DNA from 4 places in the Streptomyces arenae genome. Region 4 is predicted to be linked to each of the others. Evidence: riboswitches for the same ligand, from Rfam matches in the RefSeq annotation. Region 4 holds a riboswitch; each other region holds the start of a gene.

Region 1 (7,185 bases), on a different contig from region 4:
AGAGCTGCCGCGGGTAGGCGCCGACGCGTTCGCCGAGGCCGACGCGTTCGAGGAGCTCCTTGGCCAGTGCCTGGGCCTCGGGCTTGGTCAGTTTGCCGGTGGCGACGGGGGCGGCGGCCACGTTGTCCAGCACGGTCAGGTGCGGGAAGAGGTTGAAGTTCTGGAAGACGAAGCCGATCCGGCTGCGCTGGGCCAGGATGGCGCGTTCGCTCAGCTCCTTGAGTCTCTCGCCCTGCCGTTTCACGCCGATCAGTTCGTCGTTGACGCTGACGTAACCGATCTCGGGCTTCTCCAGGTGGTTGATGACCCTGAGGAGCGTGGACTTGCCGGAGCCGGACGGGCCGAGGATGACGGTGACCTCGCCGGGGCGGATGGTCAGGTCGACGCCGTCGAGGACCCGGTGGGCGCCGTACCACTTGTGGACGTCGTGGATCTCCAGGGCGGCGGGTGCCGTCTCCAGGGTGTCGGTGATGCTCATACGGCGGCCTCCCGGCGGACGCGGGCGCGCAGGTCGGTGAGGCCGGCCCGCAGTTTCTGCCAGGGGGTCGGCGGCAGCGAGCGGGTGGCGCCCCGGGCGTAGTACCGCTCGACGTAGAACTGGATCACGGAGACGACGCTGGTGAGGATCAGGTACCAGACGGTGACCACCAGCAGCAGCGGCACGATGTCGCCGGGGTAGGTGGAGCCCATGCTCTGCGCGGTGCCGAAGAGGTCGAGCAGCGAGACGTAGAAGACCAGCGAGGTGCTCTTGATGAGACCGATGAGCTGGTTGACGTAGTTCGGGATGATCGACCTGAGCGCCTGCGGGAAGACGATCCTCCGGAACTGGTAGCCCTTGGGCAGTCCGAGCGCGGCGGCCGCCTCGTGCTGGCCCTGGTCCACGGAGAGGATGCCGCCGCGGACCACCTCGGCCGCGTAGGCCGCCTCGTTGAGGCTCAGGCCGACGACGGCGATCACCATGTCGGTGGCGAGCTTCGACTCGTCGAAGGAGAAGAAGGCCGGCCCGAAGGGGACGCCGACGCTCAACGTCTTGTACAGGGCGCTGAAGTTGTAGAGGAAGAGCAGGACGACGATGAGCGGTATGGAGCGCAGCGCCCAGACGTAGGTCCAGCTGACCGCACGCAGCACCGGGCTCTTCGAGAGCCGGGCCAGCGCGAGCAGGACGCCGCCTATGAGTCCCAACACCGCGCTGTAGGCGGTGACTTCGAGGGTGATGACCAGCCCGTCGAGGATGGTCGGCCGCAGGAACCAGTAGCCCCAGCGGTCCCACTGGTAGAAGGGGTTGGTCACCAGTCCGTGCGCGAACTGGGCGACCAGGACCAGGACTACGGCGGTGGCTATCCAGCGCCCTGGCCTGCGCAGCGGCTGAACGCGCTGGGCGGCGAGGGGCTTTGGGGGTTCGTCGGCGGCGGACGGCGCCTCGGGGGCGAGGGTGGCGCCTGGGGGTTCACTCATGGCGGGCTCCGGCGGAGTCGGACACCTCGGGTCCCGCGGCCGGGCACGCGGCACCGTGCCGTGTTCGGGCACGGCACGGGGCGCGGGGGCGCGGGGGACACGGAGGCTGGGCGGGCGGCGTCACACCGGACGGCCGGTGCTTTCGTCAGGAACGCTGAGGCGCGATGCTGCGGGTGCGGGGCGGGAAAGCCTGGTCAGACCCGACAGCGGGCACAGCCCGGTGCGGTACACGCGCTACACAGGGCGCTGTTGACACGGAGCAGGTCGACGGCACGGTCGGCGACGAGCGGACTCGGGTACGGCTGTACGCAGCCCGCGGCGCGGCGCGGGGCCGTGCTGGAAGCTGCGTACATGTCCGTCACCTGTCACTTGGTGGCCCGCTGGGCCGCGCGCTTACCGAACGTCGTCATTCGGTCGGGTCGTCACCTGGGGCACCCCACCGCGGTGCGAGGGTTGCCGGTCAGCAAGCCAGGGCTTGATGCTGACGCTCTTGACCGTTCTGGTCCGTAAGTTAGGCAGCCGCCCGAAGAAATGTCAACGCCTGTCCAGTTGGCGGAACAGTTGAATCGGCTCTCACCTGCGGGAAGCGTCCGCGGCATGTCCGGCCCAGTCCAGGATCTGGACGGCCGCGCCGGCGGCTTCCAGGCCCTGGCAACGGCCGTGGTGGCGGCGGGCGATGCCGTCGAGGTCGAGGTGGATGCCGAAGGCCGGGTGCGCGGCAAGCCGCCGGGCGTAGGCCCACAGCACCGGGTGGTCGGCGACGCGGTGCACGGCGGAGGCGTCCAGGTGGTTGCGGTGCACGGTGTCGAGTTGCACCAGGGTCACCCACAACTCGACGTCGGCAGCGGTCAGTCGACCGTCGACCAGGAACTCGACGCCGGTGAGCCGGTGCTCCAGTTCGCCCAGCGCGGCGAGCAGGGTCTCCAGCGCCCGTGGGTCGCCGCCCTCCCGGCCGGCACGCTGCGCGGCCTGTTCGATGTCCTCGGCGCACAGTCGCTCGACCGCCTCGATCTCGGCCTCGGCACCGCACGGGTACAGGCGCGTGACGCCGTCGCCGAAGTGCCGGTCGAGGTCGCGCAGGATGTCCCGGCCGTGAGTGGAGACGATCCGGCCCGACCAGTCGTCGCTGAGCACCGGTGCGAGGGCCGGTCCCGAGTAGCGGTGGGCGCTGGCCTCGTACAGCGGGCGCAGTGCCGTGTGGCTGCCGTCGGGGTGGTCCGGGACGGCGGGCAGGAAGGTCACCGGACAACAGTCGTCGAGGGCGAGCAGGCTGTGGCCGACGGCGATGCGGAGGCCGTCGGGACAGGCCGTGGCGAGGTGGAGCCGGTAGCGGCCCGGCACGGCGTAGTGACCGCTGCGCGCGTCCCGTCCGATGCGGCCGCGGAAGGCGGGCGCGGTGCGGACGGACGGAAGGGCGGCGAGTGGAGTGATGGACATGCGTCTCCCCGGGTACGGGCGCGTGGACGTACGCGCGGCGGAAGCGTTCGTCGGTGGGCGGGCGCCGGCCCGGGCGACGGTGCGCGGGCGGCGGCGAAGCGCGGGCGGTCGTGCCCGGCGGCGGGGCGCGGGCGGTCGTACCGGGCGGCGGGGCGCGGGCGGTCGTACCGGGCGGCGAGGCGCGGGCGGTCAACCCGTACGGCTGATGGCGCTGCACACCCGCAGCAGGTCGATGTGCAGCCGGGAGGTGAGCAGCGGGGACCTGAACAGGGAAGCCGGCCAGGGCGTACGGCACTCTCGGCGCTCCGTGCCGGTGACCGCGCGCAGCCGATCCATCTTTCCCTACCTTTTCTATAGGATTCCCAACTGGAGTGTCGATCCGGCTCCGCCCGGCGTCAAGAGGGCGTCCACGCCTGGGACACCGGCTTCGCCCCGCCGGCGGTGGTGCACGGCTCCCCCGCGTCCCCGGCGCTCACCCGAACGGCACGCGCGGGTGGTCGGCGGCCGGAACGGATGGTGGCGTGGAAGGACGTACCCGCGTTCCCCGCGAGGGCGCAGCGGCGCCTTCCGTGGAGGGACGTACCGCGTTCCCGAGGAGGCAGCCGCCATGACCCGTCCGTCCCGACCCGCGCGTGTGGTCGCCGCGGCCCTGGCGGCGGGGGCCCTGCTCGCCACCGCCGCCTGTTCGGGCGGGAGCGACGGCTCCGGAGCCGCGGCCGTCTCGCCCGCCGCCGAGCGCTCCCCCGCGTCCCCGTCGCCGACCCCCGCCCTCACCGGGGCGGGCGCGCAGGCGGCGCTGATCACGCCGGCCGACGTCGAGGACAACTGGCAGCTGGCCACGGACGCCGCGACCTGGCGCAACACCATGCTGGTCGGCAAGGTCGACGTGGCCGCGTTCCTCACCGCCAAGGCCGACGCGGCCGACTGCCAGCGGCTGCTCGACGGCCTGTACTCCGACAGTCTGCTCGGCCGCGCCTCGGGCGCCTCCGCGCTGCGCGGCTTCACCTCGGACACCGCCCGGATGCTGTACCAGGTCGGCGACTACGGTTCGGACAGCCTCAACTCCACGCTGACCTGGCTGAAGAGTCTGCCGGAGAAGTGCAACCAGTTCACGGCCACCGGCAAGAACGGCGACAAGCGCACGATCCAGGTCGTCTCGGCGCAGGTCCCGGACGTGGGCGACGGCCGGGCGGCCCTGACGGTGACCGTGCAGGGCACCAGCGAGGGGCAGCCCGTCACCTACGTCACCGATGTCGCGGTGCTGCGGATCGGCGCGTCCGGGGCGGCCGTCACCAACGGCGCCCTGGACGCCGTCGACCACGACAGCACCACGCTGGCGGTACAGAACGGCGCCCAGCGCCTCAAGGACGTGCTCGCCGGCAAGACCCCGGCCCCGATGCCGAGCCAGTTCGACTAGCGCCCAGCGCCGCCGGCCTCAGGACCGCCGGTCCAGAGCCGCCGGTCGAGGGCTCACCGTTCGGCCGCTCAGGGCTGGCCGGCGGTGTTGTTCGCCCAGACGGCGACATGGCCGGGCGCGTAGACGACCAGGTTCCGGTCGTCCTGGAGTTCCAGGTCCGAGCCCGGACGGCGGGCGGTGCCGGACGCCCAGACCGGGCGGTTGCCGGGCGCGACCACCACCAGGTTGCCGTCGTTCTGCATGAACAGCACGGAGTACGGGTCGTGGGTGCCGCTCTGCCAGACGACGCGGCCGCGCGGGATGGTCTCGACCAGGTTGCCGTCCTGCTGCATCACGAGGACGTTGAGCCCGTTCGGACTGACGAGCCGGTCCCCCGGGTTGAGGCGCCCGCCGGGCAGCAGCCGGCCCCGGTACTGGGTGGCCGCGGACGGTTCGAGGCGGTGGACGGCCGTCGCGCCGCCGGCCCGCGCTGCTGTGGCCTGCGCGGCTGCTGCGGCGGGAAGTAAGGACGAGCCCAGTGCGGCGGCGAACACCGCGGTGAACGTGATGACACGGCGAAGGTATGGCACATTCCCCCCTTGGCTTCCGGCCCGTTGCCGAGGGCCGACCCGGGTAAGCATCCTCTTCCCCCGACGGCCCGGACAGGCGGCGGCCACCGCGCCCGGGCGCACGGCATGGCGTGCGCGCCAGGCCGCGGTGCGCCGCCACGGGCCCGCGCCCCCGAAAGCCTGTCGGAACTCCTGCCAGGTGTCGTCCGGGGCCCAGTTCGCGCCGCACACGGGAATGGTGCCGTCCTCGGTGGCCGCCACGATGTACCGCTGCCCGACCGTGCGGTCGACCCGGTCGGGGGTGTCCAGGACTACTACTCAGGCGACGGCCCGTCACGGCTGAAGTTGGAGAGGTTCATCCGCCACCACCTGGTCTTCAACGCCGCCGGCGTCCCGGAGTCGGTCATCGACGAGCGCTACCGGGCCAGCATCGACCCCGAGGTGGTCGCCGCTCCGCCCCTGAGGCGTCCGGCCGGACCGGGCGCACTGCGCGCCCTGTGGCGGACCGACTTCACCCGCGACCCGCGGCTGCGGCGGCTGCCCGTGCCCACCCTCGTGCTGTGGGGCGCCGAGGACCGGGTCAACCGCCCGTCCGGCGCACGCCTGTTGGCCGACCGCATGCCCGACTGCGACCTCTACCTGGTGGCGAACACCGGGCACTGGGTGCAGTTCGAACGGGCCGGCCTGTTCAACCGCCTCTGCGCGGACTTCCTGGCGGGCCGCCGATGACCGGGGACGACGGGCAGGCCGCCCGGTCCGTCTTCGGCGCCGTCCACCTCGGCCACCTCGTCATCGAGACCGACCGCCTCGCCGACTGGCGGCGCTTCGGCACCGACGCCATCGGCATGCACCACGACGCGCTCTCCCGCGACCTGATGCGCTTCCGCCTCGACGACCGGGAGTGCCGTTTCCTGCTGCGGCGCGGTCCGGCCGAAGACGTCGTGGCCACCGGCTGGCACGTCGACGACCACACCGCCTTCGAGCGCATCGAGGCCCGCGTCCGCGCCCACGGTGTGCCCCTGGTCACCGGTACCGAGGAGGAGGCGGCCCTGCGCGGCGTCGAACGCCTGGTGCGGTTCCCCGGGCCCAAAGGCATCACGCAGGAGCTCTGCACCACCCCGACGAGGTCCGCCGAGCCGCTGCGCATGCTCGCCTCCGGTTTCGTCACCGGAGCTGCCGGCCTGGGCCACATCGCCCTGACCTCCACCGGGCCGTCGCGGATCCGGGGGTACTTCGACACGCTCCTCGACGCCCGCCTGACCGACGTCATCGAGGAGACCATCAGCGGCGTCCGGCTCAGGATCCGCTTCCTGCGCGTCAACGAACGCCACCACTCCATCGCGGTGGCCAACGTCCGCGGCCTGCCGGTCGACCCGGTCCGCACCCGCGTCCAGCACCTCAACGTCCAGGCCGCCACCCTCGACGACGTCGCCCGCAGCTACCAGCGCGTCCACGAACTCGGCTTCGACATGGCGCTGTCCGTCGGCCGGCACACCAACGACCGCGAACTGTCGTACTACGCCCGCACCCCCTCCGGCTTCGAATGGGAGGTCGGCTGGAACCCCCTCGTCATCGACGAGACCACCTGGGAGCCCAGCACCCACCAGGGCATCAGCGTCTGGGGGCACCTCCCGGTCGGCCGGACCATCGTGGACAAGCTCGCCCAGTTCCGCCTCGGCGCCCGCTCCCTGACCCGCCCGGAGAACACCGTGCCCGCCCTCGGCGGCGCCGGCATCGCCGACGGCCAAAACGGCCGAGGGCCGGTTCAGGATGTCTCCTGAACCGGCCCTCGGCCTGCGACTGTCTCCAGTCGGGACGACAGGATTTGAACCTGCGACCCCTTGACCCCCAGTCAAGTGCGCTACCAAGCTGCGCCACGTCCCGCTGCGGAGTCACGCGGGAGGTTCCGCGTGATCACGCAGGTCAACACTACCGCACACGTACGGGTGCTGCCGCCGTCCGTTCCGGGACCGGGCCGGTGATCCGGCCGGTGCGGCGGACCGGGACGAGGAGTGCGGCTCCGGCCGCCGTCAGGCAGAACAGGGTCAGCAGGGCCCAGGCGTGGGTGTACCCGGAGGCGTACGGCAGTCCGGAGGACTGGAGCCGGCCGGTGACCAGGACGCTGGTGAGCGCGGCGCCGATGGAGCCGCCGATGGTGCGGATGTTGGCGTTCATGCCGGTCGCGGCGCCGGTCTGCTCGGGCGGGACGCTGCCGACGATGAGGTTGGCCATGGAGGCGAAGGCCAGCCCGATACCGAGGCCGAAGAGCCCCGCGACGACACCGATCTGCCACCGCTCGTCATGCCAGAGGGTGAGGAACCCGCAGGC
Region 2 (7,185 bases), on a different contig from region 4:
CTCCATACGCTCCATGTCGGTGGCGAAGTACGCCGAGATGTAGCCCTTGTCGAAGCGCATACCCTCGGTGAGCTCCAGCTCCAGACCGAAGGTCTGGGACTCCTCGACGGTGATGACGCCTTCCTTGCCGACCTTGTCCATGGCCTCGGCGATGAGCTCGCCGATCTGGGTGTCGGCGGCGGAGATGGAGGCCGTGGAGGCGATCTGCTCCTTGGTCTCGACATCCTTGGCCTGCTCGAGCAGGGCACCGGAGACGGCCTCGACGGCCTTCTCGATACCGCGCTTGAGGGCCATCGGGTTGGCGCCGGCGGCTACGTTGCGCAGGCCTTCCTTGACCAGGGCCTGGGCGAGCACGGTCGCGGTGGTCGTACCGTCACCGGCGACGTCGTCCGTCTTCTTGGCGACTTCCTTGACCAGCTCGGCGCCGATCTTCTCGTACGGGTCCTCGAGCTCGATCTCCTTGGCGATGGAGACACCATCGTTGGTGATCGTGGGGGCGCCCCACTTCTTCTCGAGGACGACGTTGCGGCCCTTGGGGCCGAGCGTCACCTTGACGGCGTCCGCGAGCTGGTTCATGCCGCGCTCGAGGCCGCGCCGCGCCTCCTCGTCGAACGCGATGATCTTGGCCATGTGAAGTGGTCCCTCCAGGACTGGGGGTGAGTCTTCGAGGACCGCGCCCGCGCCCGCGACGGACGGCTCGCCGACCCGTGGGTTCCTTGCCCCACCCGGCCTGCGGGCCTCACCGACCCGGTCCTTCTTTGTCACTCTCACCTTCAGAGTGCTAACGCCAATGATTAGCACTCGCCCATGCCGAGTGCAAGCGCCTCCCGGGGATCGGCCACCGGGAGTCAGGCCCGTCCAGGGCGCGGCCCACGGCCCGTCGGGGGCCGCCCCCGGGCATGCCGAAGGGCTCGTGCCCCGGGAGGCACGAGCCCTTCGAAGAAGTACAGAAGAACGTCGCTGTCAGTCGGCGCGTGCTTCAGCCGGTCGCCAAGCGGACCATGTCCGCCTGCGGCCCCTTCTGGCCCTGCGAGATCTCGAAATCGACTCGCTGACCCTCTTCCAGGGTGCGGTACCCGTCCATCTGGATCGCGCTGTAGTGGACGAAAACATCCGCACCACCGTCGACCGCGATGAAGCCGTACCCCTTCTCCGCGTTGAACCACTTGACGGTGCCCTGAGCCATGCCTAACTCCCCTATTACTGGCCCTTGCACAGATCCACACTTCGCGGATCCGGGTCAGACCTCACCCCCCATTGGTTGGGGGCGTGCGCCGGAACGCGTCGACCGCGGCTGAATGTATCTGTCCAACTGCCGTCTGCAACAGGTCAATCGGACGAGAATTCTGGGCGGGAAGGGTCCGGAATGTAGCGAGAATTCGGCCGAATTCAGGGCAAGTCGGGCCCCATAAAAGCCACAAAAGCCGCATACGACCCACACACTTTGGCTACTTCTTGGCGGGCTCGCGGTATCGAATAACAGGGCCCGTGACCCGGAGATCCGGACCGTGTTCCCCAACTGTACCGCGCTCAACCACACAGAATTGCCCCCTCCGCTTCTCTCGCGGAGGGGGCAATCGATTGAACAATGGGTGATGGCTGTTACCGAAGGTAATGTTCGGTCATTCGGCCATCACGTCAGGCGGCCGGGGCGCTCAGCCGCCGGCGACGGCCGGGATGATCGAGACGCCGGCGCCGTCCGGGGTGGCCGTCTCCAGGCCCTGCTCGAAACGCACGTCGTCGTCATTGACGTACACGTTGACGAAGCGGCGCAGCTTGCCCTGGTCGTCGAGGACGCGGGCGGCGATTCCGGTGTGGCTGTTCTCCAGGTCGGCGATGACCTCGCCGAGGTTCGCGCCCTCGGCGGTGACCTCGGCCTTGCCGCCGGTGTAGGTGCGCAGGATGGTCGGGATGCGGACGGTGACGCTCACGTGTGAACCTCCGGTAGCTGTGTGGCGCCCCTTCAGGGGCGCGGGACCGAGTCGATGTGCGGCTGCCGCCGCGCGGGCGCGACCAGCCCCCACCGGCCCGCGGAACGACGACTGCCTACTGGGTCAGCCCAGCCTCACGGAACGACTCGAGAGTGGGCCGGATGGTCGCCGTCAGACCGGTCCCCGCGACCGCGTCCAGCGTCTTCAGTCCGTCACCCGTGTTGAGTACGACGACCGACTTCGACGGGTCGATGAGCCCGTTCTCGATGAGCTTCCTGGTGACTCCGACGGTCACCCCGCCGGCGGTCTCCGCGAAGATGCCCTCGGTCCGCGCGAGCAGCTTGATCGCGTCGACGATCTGCTCGTCGTCGACGTCCTCCACGGCGCCGCCGGTACGCCGGGCGATGTCGAGGACGTACGGACCGTCGGCCGGGTTGCCGATCGCCAGCGACTTGGCGATGGTGTCCGGCTTCTGCGGCCGGACCACGTCGTGACCCGCCTTGTACGCGGTCGACACCGGGGAGCAGCCCTCGGCCTGCGCACCGAAGATCTTGTACGGCTTGTCCTCGACGAGCCCGAGCTTGATCAGCTCCTGGAGCCCCTTGTCGATCTTCGTGAGCTGCGAGCCGGAGGCGATCGGGACCACCAGCTGGTCCGGGAGCCGCCAGCCCAGCTGCTCGCAGATCTCGTACGCGAGCGTCTTGGAGCCCTCGGCGTAGTACGGCCGCAGGTTGACGTTGACGAAGCCCCAGCCCTCGCCGGCCGGGTCGCCGATCAGCTCGGAGCAGAACCGGTTCACGTCGTCGTAGTTGCCCTCGATGCCGACGAGCTCGCCGCCGTAGATCGCGGCCATCACGACCTTGCCCTGCTCCAGGTCGTGCGGGATGAACACGCAGGAACGGAAGCCGGCCCGGGCGGCCGCGGCACCCACCGCGCCGGCCAGGTTGCCGGTGGAGGAGCAGGAGAGCGTGGTGTAGCCGAAGGCGCGGGCGGCCTCGACGGCCTGGGCGACGACCCGGTCCTTGAAGGAGTGCGTCGGGTTGCCGGAGTCGTCCTTCACGTACAGCCCGCCGGTGACCCCCAGCTCCTTGGCCAGGTTGTCGGCCTGCACCAGCTTGGTCCAGCCGGGGTTGATGTTCGGCTTGGTCGTCACGTCCGCCGGGACGGGCAGCAGCGGCGCGTAGCGCCAGATGTTCGCGGGTCCCGACTCGATCCGCTTCCGCAGCTCCTCGGCGTCGTAGGCCGAGAAGTCATACGCGATCTCGAGCGGGCCGAAACACTCCTCGCAGGCGAAGACCGGGCCGAGCGGCACCCGGTGCCCGCACTCGCGGCAGGACAGCGCCGTGGCGGGGCCGAGGTCTACGGTCTTCGGGGAATCGGTTGCAACAGTCTGCGCAGCCATGTGAGGCGAGGCCCTTTCTCCTCATCTTCCTCACGACGCATCTCGCCGTGAGACGGATTTGGCACCTTCCCTAGCCGGGAGCCTCGCTGAGAGCACGAGTACCGACTGGAGGGTTGCCGGGGCTTCATCGGGCCGTTTCCCTCTGCCCCTCTGGATGAGCTGTATTCGGTTGTCAACGGGCGGTGGCCCCAGGACATGCGATGGTCACCGGCGTTGTTCAAGACTGTAACCGAAGGCCAGGACAGTTGAGATAGTCGTCCGTACCGCGAGATGGATCACACCTCGCAGTGTGATCGTGACAGTGAGGAGCCGCTGACTGTGCTGGAAGAAGTCGAGCGCTGGCTGGCCACCCGCTCCTGGTCCGTGAACGACCGCCCGCTGCACCGGATACTCGCCGCCAAGCAGCGCACCGGTCAGTCCGTCTCCGTCGTGCTGCCCGCGCTCGACGAGGAGGAGACGGTCGGCGACATCGTCGCCGTCATCCGCCACGACCTGATGCGGCAGGTGCCGCTCGTCGACGAGATCGTGGTCGTCGACTCCGGGTCCACCGACCGTACGGCGGAGGTGGCCGCCGCGGCGGGCGCGCGGGTCGTCCACCGTGACTCGATCCTGCCGCGCATCCCCGCGGTCCCCGGCAAGGGCGAGGTCCTCTGGCGCTCCCTCCTGGTCACCACCGGGGACATCGTCTGCTTCGTCGACGCGGACCTCAGGGACTTCTCCTCCGACTTCGTCACCGGGATCGTCGGCCCGCTGCTGACCGACCCCGGCGTGGACCTGGTCAAGGCGATGTACGACCGCCCGCTGGCCGGCGCGGCCGGGCAGGGCGGCCGGGTCACGGAGCTGATGGCCCGCCCGCTGCTGAACATGCACTGGCCGCAGCTGGCCGGGTTCGTGCAGCCGCTCGGCGGCGAGTACGCGGCCCGCCGCGGCCTGCTGGAACAGCTGCCCTTCCCGGTCGGCTACGGCGTGGAGCTGGGCATGCTGGTGGACGCCCTGCACCTGGTCGGCCTGGACGCCCTCGCCCAGGTGGACGTGGGGGTCCGCAAGCACCGCCACCAGGACGGCCAGGCGCTCGGCCGGATGTCCGCCGCGATCTACCGCACGGCCCAGCTGCGGCTGGCCCGCGGCCACCTGGTCCGCCCGGCCCTGACCCAGTTCGAGCGGGGGGAGAACGGCTTCGAACCGCGCACGTACTCCGTGGACACGGAGGAGCGGCCGCCGATGGTGGAGATCGCGGAGTACGCCGAGCGCCGGGTGGCGTGACCTCGTATACCTTCCGGGCGTCGGGCACAGCCGTACGTTTGAGCGTTTACGGGCCGGGCTAGGTTCAGGCGTATGGCTTCTCCCCTTGCTTCCACCGGCGGTGCCGAAGTACTGGTCGCGTCGAACCGCGGCCCGGTCTCGTACGAGGTGCGCCCTGACGACCCGGCCGGCGCGCTGCACGTCAAACGGGGCGGCGGCGGGCTGGTCTCCGGGCTGTCGGCGATCGGGCCGGACGCGAACGCGGTGTGGGTGTGCGCCGCGCTGGGCGACGGCGACCGCGAGGCGGTCCGCCGGGCCGCGGGCGGCCGGCTGCCGGCGGCGGACACCGGGGGCCAGCAGGTCCGGATGCTCGACATCGACGCGGACGTGTTCTCGGACGCGTACAACGGCGTCGCCAACTCGGTGCTGTGGTTCGTCCACCACATGCTCTACCAGACCCCGCTGGAGCCCGTCTTCGACGCGGAGTTCCGGCGCCAGTGGGCGTCGTACCAGGCCTACAACCGCGCGTTCGCCGAGGCGCTGGCCGAGGAGGCGGGCGAGGGGGCGGTGGTGGTCATCCAGGACTACCACCTGGCGCTCGCGCCCCGGATGCTGCGGCAGCTGCGCCCCGACCTGCGGATCGGCCACTTCTCCCACACTCCCTGGGCGCCGCCGGACTACTTCCGGCTGCTGCCCGACGACATCGCCGCGGAGCTGCTGAGCGGGATCCTCGGCGCCGACCACGCGGCGTTCCTGACGCGGCGCTGGGCGGACGCGTTCGTCGACTGCTGTCACGCGGTGCTGGGCCCGGGGATCCCCTCCTCGGACACCCGGATCGGGGTGCACGGGCTGGGGGCCGACGCGGACTTCCTGCGCAAGCGGGCGCACGAACCCGACGTGGCCGAGCGGATGCGGGCGCTGCGCGAGGAGATCGGCGGCGCGGATCGCCGGACCGTCGTGCGCGTCGACCGGACCGAGCTGTCGAAGAACATCGTGCGGGGGCTGCTGGCCTACCGGCAGCTGCTCGACGACCACCCCGAGTGGCGGGAGCGGGTGGTGCACGTCGCGTTCGCGTACCCCTCGCGGCAGGACCTCGCCGTGTACCGGGAGTACACGGCCGAGGTGCAGCGGGTCGCCGACGAGATCAACTCGGCGTACGGCACGGCGGGCTGGACGCCGGTGGTGCTGCACGTCAAGGACGACTTCGCTCGGTCGCTCGCGGCGTACCGGCTGGCCGACGTGGCACTGGTGAACCCGATCCGGGACGGCATGAACCTGGTCGCGAAGGAGATCCCGGTGGTGTCGGACGAGGGGTGCGCGCTGGTGCTCTCGCGGGAGGCGGGGGCGTACGAGGAGCTGGGCGAGGACGCGGTGGTGGTGAACCCGTACGACATCGGGGGGACGGCGGAGGCGCTGGCGCGGGCGCTGGCCATGCCGGCGGGGGAACGGGCGGAGCGGTGCAAACGCCTGTCGGCGGCTGCGACCGCGTTGCCTCCCGCGGCTTGGTTCCTGGAGCAGTTGGGTGCGTTGAGGGGGTAGGTCGTCGGGTGCGGGACGGTGGGGGCTGGTCGCGCAGTTCCCCGCGCCCCTTAAGGGGCGCTGCCCCTTAAGGGGCGCTCTGGTGAGCCAGGTTCTTCAGGAGGCGTACGACTCCCTCCGGGCCGTTGACCACCAGGTCGGCTCGGTCGGCGAGGTCGGTGACCTCCTCGCTGCCGCTGCACACCAGGAGGCCCGGGACGCCCTCCTCGCGCAGTTTCTCGACCGCGGCGAAGGCCGGGATGTCGCCCAGGTCGTCGCCCGCGTAGAGGACCGCGCCCGCGCCGATCTCCCTCGCGAACTCGCGGAGTGCCACACCCTTGTCCATGCCCGGGGGGCGGAGCTCCAGGACCAGGCGGCCCGGTTCCACGATCAGGCCGTGCCGGGTGGCCAGGTCGGTCAGGGGGGCGCGGAGGGCGTCGAAGGTGGCCTGGGGGTCGTCGGCCCGGCGGGTGTGGACGGCCACCGCGAAGCCCTTCTCCTCGATCCAGGTGCCGTGCGCGGCGCCGACGCGGTCGAGCAGGGCGGGGAGTTCGGCGCGGACGGCCGCGATGCCGGGGTGCGGCGGCGGTGCGGTGAGCCGGCCGGTGGCCGCGTCCCAGCGTTCGGCGCCGTAGTGGCCGAGGACGACCAGGTGCTCCAGGCCGGGGACCTCGGCGAACCCGCCGTGGCGGACGGCCACCTCGGCCGGGCGGCCGGTGATCACGGCGACGGCGGCCACCTCGGGCGCGAGGGCGGCGAGGGCCGGTACGGCGTCCGGGTGGGCCCGCGCCTGCTCGGGGTCGGCGACGATCGGCGCGAGCGTCCCGTCGAAGTCGAGCCCGACGAGGGCGGAGCGGGGCCGCGCGAGGAGGGCGGCGAGCCCGTCGCGGCCGGCGGGGGTGCGTGGCGTCGGGAGGGGTTCCGTGGCGTGGGGGTCCGTGCTGTGGTTGCCCATACGGCTGACAGTATCCGAGCGCCCTGGTTTCAAGCGTCCCGAAGATCCCCTGCGACCCTCACCGCTCCGCGCGCCGCGCCTCCCGCACCCTCCGCAGCCGGTTCACCGTCACCGGGTCGTGGGCCAGCGCCCGCTCG
Region 3 (7,185 bases), on a different contig from region 4:
GCCTTGTCGAGGTAGTCGTCCGGGTCGGACGAGAGGAAGAGCTGGACCGACGGGTCGATGCCGCCGGAGCGGTACTGCGCGGTGGCCAGCGAACCGAGGCTGTCCCGCAGCTTGTTGAGGTCTTCCTGACCGCGGGCCACGTTGTCCTGGATCGTGGATATTTCCTTCTGCAGCTTCTGCTGCTTGTCCTTGGCCCCGTCGAGCTTCTCGGTGGCCTGCTCGGCCTCCTCGTAGAGCTTGTCGACCTTCGCCTTGACCTCGTCCTTGCTCAGCTTCTCGCTGGGCGCCGCGTTGGCGGCGTTGGCGCTGAGGACTACGGCTGCGGCGGCTGCGGTGGTGAGCACGGTCACGCGCGCACGGCTCGGCTGCTTGGGTCGACGATGGGACGCCACGGAGACGGGCTCCTTCGTTTGAGTGATCACCCGTGTGGAGGTTCGAGGCCAGACCCTAGTGACCTCATCGTGATCAGTTCAAACCCAGCAGCCAAAAAAGTAGTCACGCAACGCACTCTTTGCACATAACTCACGAGCAGTAATGCGCGATTGACGCTACGTTGCGTGACGGTTCGGTCAATTCGGGCATTGCATATGCGTGTTGCACGTTCAGGACAGTCTCTTCAGAAGCATCGCAGAAGCCACCGGCCGGGCACCCGCCTTCGCGACCCCGTCGGCGACCTCCCGGTCGGTCGAGGCGACGATCACCGGGCGGCCCGGCGGCTCGGCGCGCACCAGCTGACGGATCAGCTCGTCCGCCGTGACACCCGCTTTGGAGAAGAGGACCCGGACCCCGCGCGGCGGGGCGAGCAGCACCGGCGCGGCCAGCTCGGCGCCGTCGAAGACACAGGTGACCTCGGCGCCGGTCTGCGCGGCGAGCTGGGAGAGCTGGCCCAGCAGCCGCAGCCGCTGCTTCTCCAGCGGCATCTGCGGATAGCCGGTCTTGGTCACGTTGTAGCCGTCGACCACCAGGTGCGCCTGCGGCAGGGCGAGCAGCTGGTTGAGGATGGCCGGGTCGTTCTCGGACAGGGCGCGCGCCGCGATGTCCTTCGGGGTCATCCGGCCCGGTTCGACCGCGTCCACGGTCTCGGCCGGCCGGACCGACACCGGCGGCAGCGCCAGTTCACGGCGGAGCCCCTGGGCCGCGTCGAGCACGGTGTCCAGCAGCAGCCGCACCCGCATGTCCTCGACGCTGCGCCCCTCACGGGCGGCCCGGCGGCTGGCCTCCAGCGCGGCCTCGACCTCACCGAGCCGGGCCTTGAGCCGCCGGCTCTCGCTCTCCGCGGCGGACACCTGCGCCTGCCCCTCGGCCCGCCCCGCCTCCAGCTCGCCCTGGAGCTTGCGCAGGGCGGCCTCGCCGCGCCGGACGTCGCTGACGGCGGCACGCAGCTTGCGGTGGAGCGATTCGGCTTCCTTCTTCGCCGCGTCCAGTTCGGCGCGCAGCCGGTCCGTCTCGGCACGGGTCAGCTCGCGGGCCCGGTCCAGCTCCTCGCGCAGCCGCTCCAGCTCGGCCCGGCTCTCCTCGCCGGCCCGCTCGGCGTCGGCCCGCTGGGCCTCCTCGCCGGCGGCCGCCACGAGCTTCACCCAGCCCATGGGCCGCAGTACGTAGGCCGCGGCCGCCACATCGAGCGGGTCCGCGGCCGGGGGCGGGGAGCCGGAGTCCAGGGCGCCGGCCAGTTCCGGCTGGGCCTCTCTCAGCTTCTCGCCGATCCGCTGCCGGAAGAGGGTGTCCGTCTCCAGCGCGGCCGCCATGGCGTTCCCGGCGAACTTCGCCCGCCGATTGGCCGCGAACCGGGCGTACTGGCGCAACTGCGCGGGCAGTTCGGCGACGGTCAGTCCGCCGAACCCGTCCGAGACGATCTGCACGACCCGTCGCCGCACGCCGTCGGGCAACGGACGGTCAAGCACCTCGGCGGTGCCGTCGCCCGGCCCCCCGCCTGTGGTCTCCACCATCCGTCACACCCCATCACCTGTGCGGGGCCGCTCCCGGTCTCAGGAGTCGGCGCCCGGCCTGTCCACGAGTTCCACCTGGTCCACCGCGTTGCACCAGCGGCAGCGCACCGACTCGATGGTCTCACTGACCACCTCACGCTCCTCGACCTTGGGCTCACCGGCCAGGTCGAGGTGGACGTACTCGACGACCTTCGACGAGCGGGTCACGTCGAAGCGCGTGAGGTTGCCGCAGAGGGTGCAGCGCCACCGCGTCGTGGCGGTCGGCAGGGGAACCGTCATCGTGGCTTGTTCGCTTCCTTCTAGTGTCCGTGACGCGCCGTCCCGACGCGTGTGGCTCGTAACCCTACGGCCTGGCGGGGACTCGACGCCGCCCCGTCCACGGCGGCGAGGCGATCTGTACCGGTGCGTCCGCTTACGCCATGCTCTGTGTTCATGATCGGCAACCGGAACACCACGGCCGTCCCCCGTGCCCCGCGGAGCCCACGGGGCACGTCCGCGCCCATGACGTACGCCCTGATCGCCGTGTGCTGCCTGATCTTCGTCGTCGGGCCCGCCTCCGGTTTCAACCCGTCCTACGGCACCGGGGAGGCCCTGGCGGCGGCCCAGCGGGCGTACTTCCGGCGCTGGGGAGTGGTTCCCGCCGATCTGTTCGACGGTCCGGTGCGGGAGGTGCTCACCCCGGCCACGGCGCTGTTCATCCACGGCAGCTGGGTGCACCTGCTCGGCAACATGCTCTTCCTCTTCGTCTTCGGGGCGATGACCGAGGAACGGATGGGCCGCGTGCAGTTCACCCTCTTCTACCTGGGCTGCGGCTATCTCGCCCTGCTCGGCTACGCGGCCGCCAACGCCACCTCCCAGCAGTCGCTGGTCGGCGCGTCCGGGGCGATCTCGGCGGTTCTCGGAGCGTTCCTCTACCTGTTCCCCAGCGCCCGCGTGACCAGTCTCCTGCCCTTCCTCTTCTTCCTGCCGCTGCGGTTCCCGGCGTGGGTGGTGCTGCCGTTCTGGGTCGCGCTGCAGTGGGTGGCCCTGGACCAGGCGCCCTCGGGCCCCGGCGTGGCCTACCTCGCCCACCTGGTCGGCTTCGGACTCGGATTCGGCTACGCGTGGGTGAGATATGGCCGTACGACTAGAGTGAGGACCGCACCGGCTCCGGCACCCGAGGGAGAGAACCAGCCGTGATCACCGCGATCGTCCTCATCAAGACCAGCGTGGACCGGATCCCCGAGATCGCGGAACAGATCGCCGCGCTGGAGAGCGTCAGCGAGGTCTTCTCCGTCACCGGCACGTACGACCTGATCGCCATGGTCCGGGTGCAGCAGCACGAGGACCTGGCCGAGGTCATCCCCGGCCGGATCAGCAAGATCCAGGGCGTGGAGGCCACCGACACGCACGTCGCGTTCCGCACGTACTCGCAGCACGACCTGGAGGCGGCGTTCGCGATCGGCCTGGACAGCTAGCGACGCCTTCTTCCGGACGCCGGGTACGGAAGCGCCCCGTAGGGGCGCGGGGAACTGCGCGACAAGCCCCCACCGGCCGGCAGCTTGGTCCTCTGCGGGTGCGTCGTGGCTGGTCGCGCAGTTCCCCGCGCCCCCAACGGGTAGGTCAGCTCACCGCCGGAACGCAGCGGCCGTCCTCCGTGCGGTACGACCACTTGGCGCCGTTCGTGACCAGCTCCCGTACCGCCGTCACGAAGCGCTCCACGTGCTCGTCCGGGGTGCCCGCGCCGAAGCTCACCCGGATGGCGTTGAGGGACTTCTCGCCCGGTGCCGCCTCGGGCGCCCCGCACTCGCCCTGGCTCTGCGGGTCGGAGCCGAGCAGGGTCCTGACCAGCGGGTGGGCGCAGAAGAGGCCGTCGCGGACGCCGATGCCGTACTCGGCGGAGAGGGCCGCGGCGAAGTGGGAGCTGTTCCAGCCCTCGACCACGAAGGAGATCACGCCGACGCGCGGGGCGTCGTCGCCGAACAGGGAGAGGACCCTGACCTCGGGGACCTCGGCGAGGCCCGCGCGGACCTCGGCGATCAGGTGCTCCTCACGGGCGACCAGGGTGTCCCAGCCCGCCTCGGTCAGCGCCTTGCAGGCGGAGGCGATGGAGTAGGCGCCGATCACGTTGGGCGACCCGGCCTCGTGCCGTGCGGCGCTCTCGTGCCACTCCACGGCCACTCCCCCGTCCTCGCGCCGGGTGACCTTGCGGCTGGCGCCGCCGCCCGCGAGGTACGGCTCGGCGGCCACGAGCCAGTCGGCGCGGCCGGCGAGGACGCCGGAGCCGAAGGGGGCGTACAGCTTGTGGCCGGAGAAGGCGACCCAGTCGACGTCGAGGTCACGGACGGAGACCGGGTGGTGCGGAGCCAGCTGGGCGGCGTCCAGGACGATCCGGGCGCCGTGCGCGTGGGCGGCGGCGGCCAGCTCGCGCACCGGCCACAGCTCGCCCGTGACGTTCGAGGCGCCGGTGACGCAGACCAAGGCCGGGCCGTACGGGTCGCGGTCGGCGAGGGCCCGCTCCAGGGTGGCCACGGCCTGCTGCGGGGTGCGGGGGGCGTCGAGGTAGCTGACCCGGGCGTCCTGCCAGGGCAGCAGGGAGGCGTGGTGCTCGGTCTCGAAGACGAACACCTGGCAGTCGGCGGGGAGGGCGCGGGCCAGGAGGTTCAGGGAGTCCGTGGTCGAGCGGGTGAAGACCAGCTGGTCGTCGGGGCGGCAGTCGAGGAACTCGGCGACGGTCTTCCGGGCGCTCTCGAAGAGGTCCGTGGACAGCTGGGAGAGGTAGCCGGCGCCGCGGTGGACGCTGCCGTAGTACGGGGCGTACGCGGCCACGTCGTCCCAGACCCGCTGCAGGGCGGGGGCGCTGGCCGCGTAGTCGAGGGCCGCGTAGCCGACCTCGCCGCCGGTGACGAGCGGGACGGTGACATCCCGCCCCAGAACGGGCAGGGGGGCACAAACGGACTGGGCGGCGGCAACGGTGGAGACAGACATGGGTGAACTCCCGTGAACGCAGGTGAAATCCGCCGTGCGAGCGGACGCGCTCGGGCAACGGCAGGAAAAAAGGGGGATGCGGAGGCGGGGCTCTGCGGCCCTATCGCATTCGCTTGCTCACGGAAGACTCCTCGACGACCAGGACCCCTGGATCGCGAGGGGTCCGCGCTTGCCGTAGACCTCGCTGCCCACGGCCTGGTCTTCACCCGGGGCACCCCGCCACGGACGGAGGGTTGCCGGACAGTCGGCCGGGGCCTCATGACTGTCACTCATGACCTGGAAAGAAACGTAGGTGAACTGATCGCCGACGCGCAACTCCTGTCCGGATGACGGGACGGAGGCGAGGACAGTTCGGCACCGCCGGAAAGGCGGTGCCTGGTTGCGCGCCGTCGCGGCGGAGAGAAAGAGCGCTGACGCCCAGGATTGTCTCCGCCGCAACGGCGATCAGCCACGACGGCGCGGTCCGGCGGTGTCGTACCGCGCCTCAGCCCCCTGGCAACGCCGCCCCTACTTGTTCGTCGCCGCCGCCCAGCGCTCCAGCGCCCGCTTGGCCGCGCCCGAGTCGATCGACTCCGCGGCCCGGGCCATGCCCGCCCGGAGCTGCTCGGCCAGCGTGCCAGGGCCCGGGTCCAGGGCCACCAGGGCCGCCGCCGAGTTGAGCAGCACCGCGTCCCGTACCGGGCCCGTCTCGCCGTCCAGGAGCCGGCGGGCGACCTCCGCGTTGTACGACGGGTCGCCGCCCCGCAGGGCCTCCACCGGGACCAGGTCGATGCCGACGTCCCGCGGGTCGAAGGTGTCCTCGGTGACCTTGCCGTCGCGGACGGTCCAGACCCGGGACGTGGCGGTCGTCGTCAGCTCGTCGAGGCCGTCGTCACCGCGGAAGACCAGGGAGGAGTTCCCGCGCTCCGCGAAGACGCCCGCGACGACGGGGGCCATACGGGGGTCCGCGACGCCGACCGCCTGGGCGCGGACCCTGGCCGGGTTGGTGAGCGGGCCGAGGATGTTGAACACCGTGCGGATGCCCAGCTGACCGCGGGCGGCGCCCGCGTACCGCAGCGCCGGGTGGAACTTGACGGCGAAGCAGAAGGTGATGCCCGCCTCCTCGGCGACCTCGGCGACCCGCTGCGGGGTCAGGTCGAGGTTGACGCCGAGCTTCTCCAGGACGTCCGACGCCCCGGAGGCGGAGGAGGCCGCCCGGTTGCCGTGCTTGACGACCTTCGCGCCCGTGCCCGCCACCACCAGGGCGGACATCGTGGAGATGTTCACCGTCTTGGCGCCGTCACCGCCGGTCCCGACGATGTCGACCGTGCGGCCCGGCACCTCGATGACGTTGGCGTGCTCGTACATCGTGCGGACGAGCCCGTTGATCTCGTCGACCGTCTCACCCTTGGCCCGGAGCGCGACCACGAAGCCGGCGATCTGGGCGTCGGTGGCCTGGCCGCGCATGATCTGGTCCATCGCCCAGGCCGTGGCGTCGGCACTCTGGTCCTGTCCGTACAGCAGCGCGTTCAGTACCCCGGGCCAGGAACGGCCCGCCGCGGTGTCGCCTCCAGCGGGGGTCACAGCGCTCATAAGGCCGCTCCTGAGTGTCGTACCGGCGGAAAACCCGTTTCAGTGCTCACCCTATCCAGCCCAGCGCACCGCGAAGGGCCCCCGTCCGTACACCGGACGGGGGCCCTTCGACCCTGGCGTGGCGACGCCGTCGATCAGTGGTGGCCGTGGCCGCTCGTGATCTCCTTGTACTCCTCGACGGTCGGCTTCGGGATCTGGTTGTCCTCGCCGTAGTAGGCGTTGCTCAGCTTGGCGCGGAGCTTCTCGGACCCCTTGATCTTGCGCTCGACACCGTTCTCGTCGACCGCCGGGCCGACCTGGGCCGGCTCGTACTGGTGGTGGGCCGTGAGGGTGTGCAGCTGCTCCTGCGAGAGCGGCTCGTGGACCTCGATGAACTCACCGTGCGGGAGCCGCTTGATGATGCCGGTCTCGCGACCGTGCAGCACCTTCTCCTTGTCCCGGCGCTGGAGGCCGAGGCAGATCCGCTTGGTGACGATGAACGCGATCACGGGTCCGGCGAAGAAGAAGATCCGGACGAACCAGGTGACGTCGTTGATCGACAGGTGGAAGTGGGTGGCGATCAGGTCGTTGCCACCACCGATCAGGCCGACCATGTAGACGGTCACCCAGGCGACACCGAAACCGGTGCGGGTCGGGGCGTTGCGCGGGCGGTCCAGGATGTGGTGCTCGCTCTTGTCGCCGGTGACCCAGGACTCGATGA
Region 4 (7,185 bases):
GCTGCGCACCGCCTTCACCGGCACCCCCGCCTACGACCCCGACCCGCGCTGGGCCGTGACGGGCCGTTACGTCCCCTTCGAGCAGCCGCGGCCGACCACGGTGGGCGCCGCCGTCGAGGGCCTGGAGCACGTGTACGACGCTCCGGGCCGGGTCGAGTTCGAACTCGACGGGCGTCCGCTGTCCCTCACCGCCTTCCCGGGGCATGGGGAGGGCCGGCTGATCCTGCTCTTCACCGACGCCACCTCCGGGGTCACCACCTACGCGGCCAACCGCGTCCTGGCCCTCGACCCACCCGCCGCCGACGGCACGGTCCGGCTGGACTTCAACCGCGCGGCGAACCTGCCCTGCGCCTACACGGACCTGGCCACCTGCCCGTTGCCGCCGGCCGAGAACCGGCTGCCGGTGGCGGTCGAGGCCGGTCAGACGCTGCCCCGGGAACGCGGCGGTTCCTGAGCCGCCGCACGAACCGAGGTGACGGGCGCCCGGCGGAACCCGCCGGGCGAGCCGGGGTGACGGTCAGTCATGGGGTGTTCCGCCGGTGGAGGGTTCACGGGTGGGTTCCCGGGCGGCCGTGCGGGACGGAGCGGGGTTCGGCCGGGCGACGGCCGGTGCCGTCACCGCGGCGGGCGTGGGCGTCGCGTGCGCCAGCCACCAGGCCACCGCCGCGGCCACGAGGACCGCGACGGCCGCGCCGCCGGCGAGACCCCAGCGCACCCCCACGTGCTGGGAGATCCAGCCGACGGCCGGGGCCCCGACCGGGCTGCCGCCCATCGAGATCACCGTGTACACGGCCATCACCCGGCCGCGCATGGCGTCGCTGACCTCCGACTGGACGAACGCGCTGACGGCGGTGTTCAGCGTCATCAGCGTGAATCCGACGGGCAGCAGCAGGACGAGGAACGCGGGGTACGACGGCATGAGCGCGGCCAGTGCCTCGAACCCGCCGAACAGCAGCGCCCCGACGACGACCGTCCGTACCCGGGGCGAGATCCCGCGGGTCGCGGCCATCGTGCCGGCGACGGTACCGACGGCGAGCGCCGTGTTCATGAAGCCCAGGCCGCGCGAGCCGACGTCGAAGACGCGCCCGGCGAACAGGGTCAGCGTGGTCGGGAAGTTCACCGCGAAGGTCGCGGTGAGCCCGAACACGGTGAACACGCCGACGAGTTCGGGACGGGCGGCCACATACCGCAGCCCCGCCGCTCCCGCCCCCGTCCACGGCGGCCGGTCAGGACCCGGCGCCGTGCCCTGCCGCGGCCGGATCGACAGCAGTCCCGCGAGTACGACGGTGAAGGACGCCGCGTTGAGGGCGAACACCCAGCCGGTGCCGATCGCCCCGATGAGCACACCGGCGATCGCCGGGCCGACCAGCCGGGCGGCGTTGAGGGAGAGGATGTTCAGGCCCGCCGCCTTGGGGATCAGCGGCCGTCCGACCAGTTCCGTGACGAAGGACAGGCGCGCCGGGTTCTCCACCGTGAACACGCAGCCCAGGGCGAAGGACAGGACGTACAGCAGCCACAGCGGGGCGTGGCCGGACAGCACCATCCCCGTCAGCAGCAGCGCCTGCGCCGCGTACAGCGCCTGCGTCCACAGCAGCAGGGTCCGGCGGTCGTGGCGGTCGGCCAGCACCCCGCCCCACAGGCCGAACAGCAGCACCGGGGCGAACTGGAGGCCCGCCACCCAGCCGAGCGCGGTCCCGCTGTGGGTGCGGGTGAGGACGAACCAGTCCAGCGCCACCCCCTGCATGGCGCTGCCGGTGTTCGACACCAGTCCCGTGCTCCAGTAGATCCGGTAGTCACGGACCCGCAGCGCGGCGAACACCCCTGACGGGACAGTGCTGTTGAAGGCCATTGCGGCTCTCTCTGACGGATTTCCCGCCAACCGGGGCGGGGGCGAAGGCGGTTCGCGGACGCACGGGGGCGCCCCGTCGGGCGCGGGCGTCGGGCGTGCGGGGGCCGTGAGCGGCCGGGGTGGGGAGTTCAGCTACAGGTCTGGTCGAACTGGTCGGCGCGGCGGCCCGTCCAGAACGGGTCGAGGAGCACGGTGCGTGCCTGACCTGCGGTCTCCATGGCCGGATCAAAGCACACGGAACAAGGTGCGTCCACCATGCGTCCCGGTACCTGAGACGCTGTGGCGTTTCGAACCGGGCGTCCGGTCACGGCATTGACGTACGACAAGACCGCTCCGTAGCATCGCGTCCGGCATTGAGTGTCAGCGTCAAGCCCTGGCTCGCTGACCGGCAACCCTCCCACGCGGTGGGGTGCTCCAGGTGAAAGCCCGGCGGGGTCACCGAGGATCCCGCAAGCGCGTGGCCCCGGTGGCGGGGCCGGAGAAGGGAGGGACCGGTATGCACGAACTTCATGCGGCGGTGGCCTCCTGTGCCGGTGCCATGGCGTTCTCCAGGCTCTCCCGTCGGCGCCACATCGATCTCAAGCGTTCGACCAGCTGTCTCTGTCGTACGACTCGCCGTCACTGACGAGCCCGCCCCTGGTCGGCCGGCCACATCCGGCGTCGACCCCCGCGTGCCCGGACCGCCGTCAGGCGCCGGCCGTCCTCGCTCGCCCGTGACGCTCCCCCGCCGTTGCCCGCCACCGTCTCCGGTGGCATCTCCCTGACCACCGTCTGATCAGCGCTTCCCCGTCGCCGGTGCCGACCGGCCGGGTCGCACGTCCATGCCCGCCGTGCCGCGTTCCCGACGCCCGGCACCCGGTGCCTGGGTGACACGAGTAGGAGAAAGCCCTCCGTGACCGCACTTCCGGTATCCAGATCATCCCGTTGGGCGCCGCTGGCCGCCCTGCTGACCACCAGTGTGCTGCTGACCGCCTGCGGTTCGGGCGACACCGGTTCCGGCGGCGGCAGCAGCCGGCCGAAGTCCGGCGGCACCCTGACCTTCGCGGTGGGTTCCGACGCCGGCTGCGTGGATCCGCAGCAGGTCGGCAGCAACGACACCATCTACTCGGTCCGGCAGATCGTGGACTCCCTGACCGACCAGGACCCCAAGACCGGCAAGATCGTGCCGTGGCTGGCGAAGAGCTGGGACATCAACTCCGACGCCACCCAGTTCACGTTCCACCTGCGCTCGGGCGTCACCTTCAGCGACGGCTCGAAGCTGACCGCGCAGGTGGTGAAGGACAACTTCGACGCGGTGCCGAAGCTGGGCGCCCTGGGCACCCTCGCCGAGGGCTACCTCAGCGGGGTCAAGAGCACCGTCGCGGTCGACCCGCTCACCGTGAAGGTGACCTTCGCGCAGCCCAACGCCCAGTTCCTGCAGGCGACTTCGACGCACTCGCTGGGCATCGAGTCCGCGGCGAGCGTGCGGAAGACCCCGCAGCAGAAGTGCAGTGACGGGATCGTCGGGTCCGGGCCGTTCGTGCTGAAGGGCTACGTACAGAACCAGTCGGTCACCCTGGCCAAGCGCACCGGGTACGCCTGGGGTTCCAGCCTGTGGGCCAAGAAGGGCGAGGCCTACCTGGACAAGCTGGTGTTCAAGGTGGTGCCCGAGGCGGGCGTGCGCGCCGGAAGTCTCCAGTCCGGGCAGGTCGACGCGATCAGCAGCGTCGGCAAGGCCAACGAGGCCGCGCTCAAGGGCGGTCAGGTCACTCTCGCCCGCCGGGCCAACCCCGGTGTGGTGTTCGGCCTGGGCCTCAACAACGCACGGCCGGTGCTGAAGGACGCGAGGGTACGCCAGGCGATCGAGGTCGCCGTCGACCGCGAGCAGATCGCCGGCACCGTCTTCCCGACCGGCACCCGGCCGGCCGGCAGCGTCCTGGCGCACACCACACCGGACTACACCGACCTCTCCGCGGACCTGTCCACCGACCCGTCCAAGGCGAAGTCCCTGCTGGACCAAGCCGGTTGGAAGGCGGGCGGCGACGGCATCCGCACCAAGGGCGGCAAGAAGCTGAGCCTCACCATCACCTGGTTCCCCAACTCGGCCACCAACCAGCCCGCGCTGGAACTCGTCCAGCAGCAGCTGAAGGCCGTGGGGATCGACGTGGTGCTCAAGCAGCTCCCGGTCACCCAGTTCGCGACCACGCTCCAGGCCGGTGACTTCGACGTCGTGTGGGGCAACGTGACCCGGTCCGACCCGGACATCCTGCGCAGCTCGTTCTCCACCCAGCTGGCCAACTTCTACCACCTGCCCGCCAGTTCGCTGGACACCGCGCTGTCCCAGCAGGCCGCGACGACCGACACCGCCAAGCGCGCGAAGCTGGTCGCCGAGGCGCAGCGGCTGATCGTCCGCAACGCGTACTACGTGCCCGTGGTGGAGTTGCAGACCCAGCTGGGCGTGTCGACGAAGGTGCACGACCTCGACTTCGACTCGGGCAGCCGCGTGCAGTTGCACGACACCTGGATCGGCTAGCCGTGCGGCGCTATGTGATCAAGAGGCTGGCGCAGGCGGTCGGGGTGCTGTGGGCGGCCTACACGGTGTCGTTCCTGGTGCTGGACTTCCTGCCCGGTGACCCGGTCACCGCGATGGCCGGTGCCGGGATGGACTCGGGACAGGTCGACCCGGCCCAACTCGCCGCACTGCGGCACGAGTACGGCTTCGACAAACCGGTGCTCGTGCAGTACGCGGAGTATCTCGGGCGGGCGGTGCGCGGGGACTTCGGCGACGCCGTCGCCAGCGGCCGCCCGGTCACCTCCGTCATCGGCGACGCGCTGCCGGGGACGCTCCAGCTGACGGGGGCGGCGCTGCTGCTCGCGGTGGTGCTCGGCGGCGGACTCGCGGTGGTGGCGACGTACACCTCGCAGCGGTGGCTGCGGCAGCTGTTGCTGTCGCTGCCCCCGCTGGGGGTGTCGGTCCCCACGTTCTGGGTGGGGCTCCTGCTGGTCGAGGCGTTCTCGTTCCGGCTGCACTGGTTCCCGGCGTTCGGCAACGACGGGCTGCGCGGTCTGGTGCTGCCGGCCCTGACGCTGGCCGTCCCGACCGGGGCGCAGGTCGCCCAGGTGCTGGCCAAGAGCCTGCTCACCGCGCTGGACCAGGCCTATGTGGAGACCGCGCGGGCCAAGGGCGCCGGGCGGGGGCGGGTTCATCTGCGGCACGCGCTGCGCAACGCGTCGCTGCCCGCGCTGACGGTCGTCGGCCTGCTGGTGGGTCAGCTGATCGCCGGTTCGGTGGTCGTGGAGACGGTGTTCTCCCGGGACGGCCTGGGGCGGGTGACCGCCGCCGCCGTGACCGCCCAGGACATTCCGCTGGTCCAGGGGGTGGTGGTGTTCGGCGCGCTGATCTTCGTGGCGACGAACCTGGTCGTCGACCTCGTCTACCCGCTGCTGGACCCGCGGATCGTGGTGACCCCGGACAGGAGGGCGAGCTTCGCATGAGTCAGAGCGTTGTCGACGGCACGGCCGGCGCGGCCGACGCGGCCGAGGCCGCCCTCGGTCTCGCCCGGCCGGTGACGGCGGGGCCCGCGCCCGGGCCGGGACGCCGGGCCGACGTGCGGCGGGTACTGCGGTTCCTGGTGCGCCGTCCCGGGCTGCTGGTGTCGGTGGCGGTCCTGGTGCTGGTGGTGCTGGCCGCGTTCTGGCCGGACCTGTTCACCTCGCAGGACCCGTTGAAGGGCGTGCCCACCGAGAACTTCCGCGGCCCGGGCGGCGGTCACTGGTTCGGCACCGACGAACTCGGCCGGGACGTGTTCTCCCGGGTGGTGCACGGCGCCCAGCTGTCCCTGAAGGCCACGCTGATCGCGGTCCTGGTGGCCTTCGTGGTCGGCGGACTGCTGGGTGTGGTCGCCGGGTTCGTGGGCCGGTGGGTGGACGACGTGCTGATGCGCTTCGTCGACGTGCTCCTGTCCATTCCGGCGCTGTTCCTGTCCCTGGCCCTGGTCACCGCGCTCGGCTACGGCACGGTGAAGGTGGCGGTCGCGGTCGGTATCGCCAGCGTGGCCTCGTTCGCCCGGGTGGCGCGCGCCGAGGTGCTGCGGGTGCGGCAGGCGGTGTTCGTGGAGGCGTCCCGCTCGTGCGGGGCCCGCTGGTACTCGGTGCTGGGCCGGCACGTCCTGCCGAACGCGGCCGGCCCGGTGATCGTGCTGGCCACCCTGGACTTCGGCTCCTCGATCCTGGCCGTGTCGGCACTCAGCTTCCTCGGCTACGGCGCGCCGCCGCCGGCCCCCGAGTGGGGCACGTTGATCTCCGACGGCCGCAACTACCTCGCCAACGCCTGGTGGCTGACCGCGCTGCCCGGTCTGGCGATCGCCGCGACGGTCCTGGCCACGAACCGGATCGCGCGGGCGCTGGACGGCGAATGGTCCCGGCAGCGATGACCGACGCACACGAGAACGGCGACGACGTGACCACACCCCTGCTGAGCATCCGCGGCCTGTCCGTGTCGTACCGCACCCGGGGCGGCACGGTACCGGCCGTGCGCGGTGTGGACCTGGACGTATGGCCCGGTCAGGTGACCGCGGTGGTCGGCGAGTCCGGTTCCGGCAAGAGCACCACCGCGCATGCCGTCATCCGGCTGCTGGCCGGGAACGGCGCCATCGACGCGGGCACGATCGGCTTCGGCCGGCACGATCTCGCCACACTGTCGGAGGCGGAGCTGCGGACCGTGCGCGGGGCCCGGATCGGGCTGGTCCCGCAGGATCCCTCGGTGTCGCTCAACCCGGTCAAGCGGATCGGCGAGCAGGTCGCCGAGGTGCTGCGGATCCACGGCAGGGCGACCCGGCGGTCGGCGGCGGCCGAGGCGGTCGCGGTGCTGGACCGGGCCGGGCTGCCGGACGCGGCGGTCCGCGCCCGGCAGTACCCGCACGAGCTCTCCGGCGGCATGCGGCAGCGGGTGCTGATCGCCATCGCCATCGCGGCCGGGCCCGAGCTGATCATCGCCGACGAGCCGACCAGCGCGCTCGACGTCACCGTGCAGCGCGTCATCCTGGACCATCTCCAGCACCTCGTGGAGGAGTCGGGCACCGCGATCCTGCTGGTGACCCATGATCTCGGGGTGGCCGCCGACCGGTCGCAGCGGCTGGTGGTCATGGAGCAGGGCCGGGTGGTGGAGGCGGGCGAGACCCGGTCCGTGCTCGCCGACCCGCAGCACGAGTACACCCGGCGGCTGCTCGCCAGCGCACCCAGCGCGACCTCGGCCGTCCCACGCACCCGAGCGGCGTCCACGGCCGTGGACGCGGTGCCGGGTGCGGTTCCCGGAGCAGCCGCCGGGCCGGACACGCGTCCGGTTCCCGGCGCGGACG

The links. A riboswitch is a leader RNA that binds a small molecule or an ion and turns the genes downstream of it on or off. The one in region 4 is predicted to bind S-adenosylmethionine.
Region 1: another riboswitch for S-adenosylmethionine. It lies ahead of MB828_RS35150 (amino acid ABC transporter permease); the one in region 4 lies ahead of MB828_RS46635 (putative leader peptide).
Region 2: another riboswitch for S-adenosylmethionine. It lies ahead of thrC (threonine synthase); the one in region 4 lies ahead of MB828_RS46635 (putative leader peptide).
Region 3: another riboswitch for S-adenosylmethionine. It lies ahead of MB828_RS46565 (aminotransferase class V-fold PLP-dependent enzyme); the one in region 4 lies ahead of MB828_RS46635 (putative leader peptide).

Annotation. Positions count from the first base shown of each region.
Region 1 is NZ_JAKQYH010000072.1:219,909-227,093, forward strand. It holds gene MB828_RS35145 (amino acid ABC transporter ATP-binding protein) at 1-478, opposite strand, end outside; gene MB828_RS35150 (amino acid ABC transporter permease) at 475-1,455, opposite strand; SAM riboswitch class IV at 1,840-1,951, opposite strand; gene MB828_RS35155 (glutathione S-transferase C-terminal domain-containing protein) at 2,029-2,892, opposite strand; gene MB828_RS35160 (hypothetical protein) at 3,082-3,228, opposite strand; gene MB828_RS35165 (hypothetical protein) at 3,500-4,309, shown strand; gene MB828_RS35170 (hypothetical protein) at 4,378-4,878, opposite strand; partial or broken gene MB828_RS35175 (alpha/beta fold hydrolase) at 5,167-5,586, shown strand; gene MB828_RS35180 (VOC family protein) at 5,583-6,638, shown strand; tRNA gene MB828_RS35185 (tRNA-Pro) at 6,668-6,741, opposite strand; gene MB828_RS35190 (MFS transporter) at 6,787-7,185, opposite strand, start outside.
Region 2 is NZ_JAKQYH010000090.1:160,158-167,342, reverse strand. It holds gene groL (chaperonin GroEL) at 1-630, opposite strand, end outside; gene MB828_RS42830 (cold-shock protein) at 980-1,186, opposite strand; gene MB828_RS42825 (MoaD/ThiS family protein) at 1,656-1,931, opposite strand; gene thrC (threonine synthase) at 2,047-3,333, opposite strand; SAM riboswitch class I at 3,352-3,494, opposite strand; gene MB828_RS42815 (glucosyl-3-phosphoglycerate synthase) at 3,652-4,596, shown strand; gene MB828_RS42810 (alpha,alpha-trehalose-phosphate synthase (UDP-forming)) at 4,669-6,114, shown strand; gene otsB (trehalose-phosphatase) at 6,182-7,048, opposite strand; gene MB828_RS42800 (DUF3263 domain-containing protein) at 7,107-7,185, opposite strand, start outside.
Region 3 is NZ_JAKQYH010000097.1:271,068-278,252, forward strand. It holds gene MB828_RS46540 (C40 family peptidase) at 1-392, opposite strand, end outside; gene MB828_RS46545 (NYN domain-containing protein) at 603-1,946, opposite strand; gene MB828_RS46550 (hypothetical protein) at 1,986-2,225, opposite strand; gene MB828_RS46555 (rhomboid family intramembrane serine protease) at 2,379-3,125, shown strand; gene MB828_RS46560 (Lrp/AsnC family transcriptional regulator) at 3,122-3,403, shown strand; gene MB828_RS46565 (aminotransferase class V-fold PLP-dependent enzyme) at 3,549-4,913, opposite strand; SAM riboswitch class IV at 5,074-5,190, opposite strand; gene trpD (anthranilate phosphoribosyltransferase) at 5,421-6,485, opposite strand; gene qcrB (cytochrome bc1 complex cytochrome b subunit) at 6,620-7,185, opposite strand, start outside.
Region 4 is NZ_JAKQYH010000010.1:268,494-275,678, reverse strand. It holds gene MB828_RS06080 (DUF1684 domain-containing protein) at 1-454, shown strand, start outside; gene MB828_RS06075 (MFS transporter) at 518-1,849, opposite strand; SAM riboswitch class IV at 2,199-2,311, shown strand; gene MB828_RS46635 (putative leader peptide) at 2,346-2,474, shown strand; gene MB828_RS06070 (ABC transporter substrate-binding protein) at 2,742-4,361, shown strand; gene MB828_RS06065 (ABC transporter permease) at 4,364-5,323, shown strand; gene MB828_RS06060 (ABC transporter permease) at 5,320-6,261, shown strand; gene MB828_RS06055 (dipeptide ABC transporter ATP-binding protein) at 6,258-7,185, shown strand, end outside.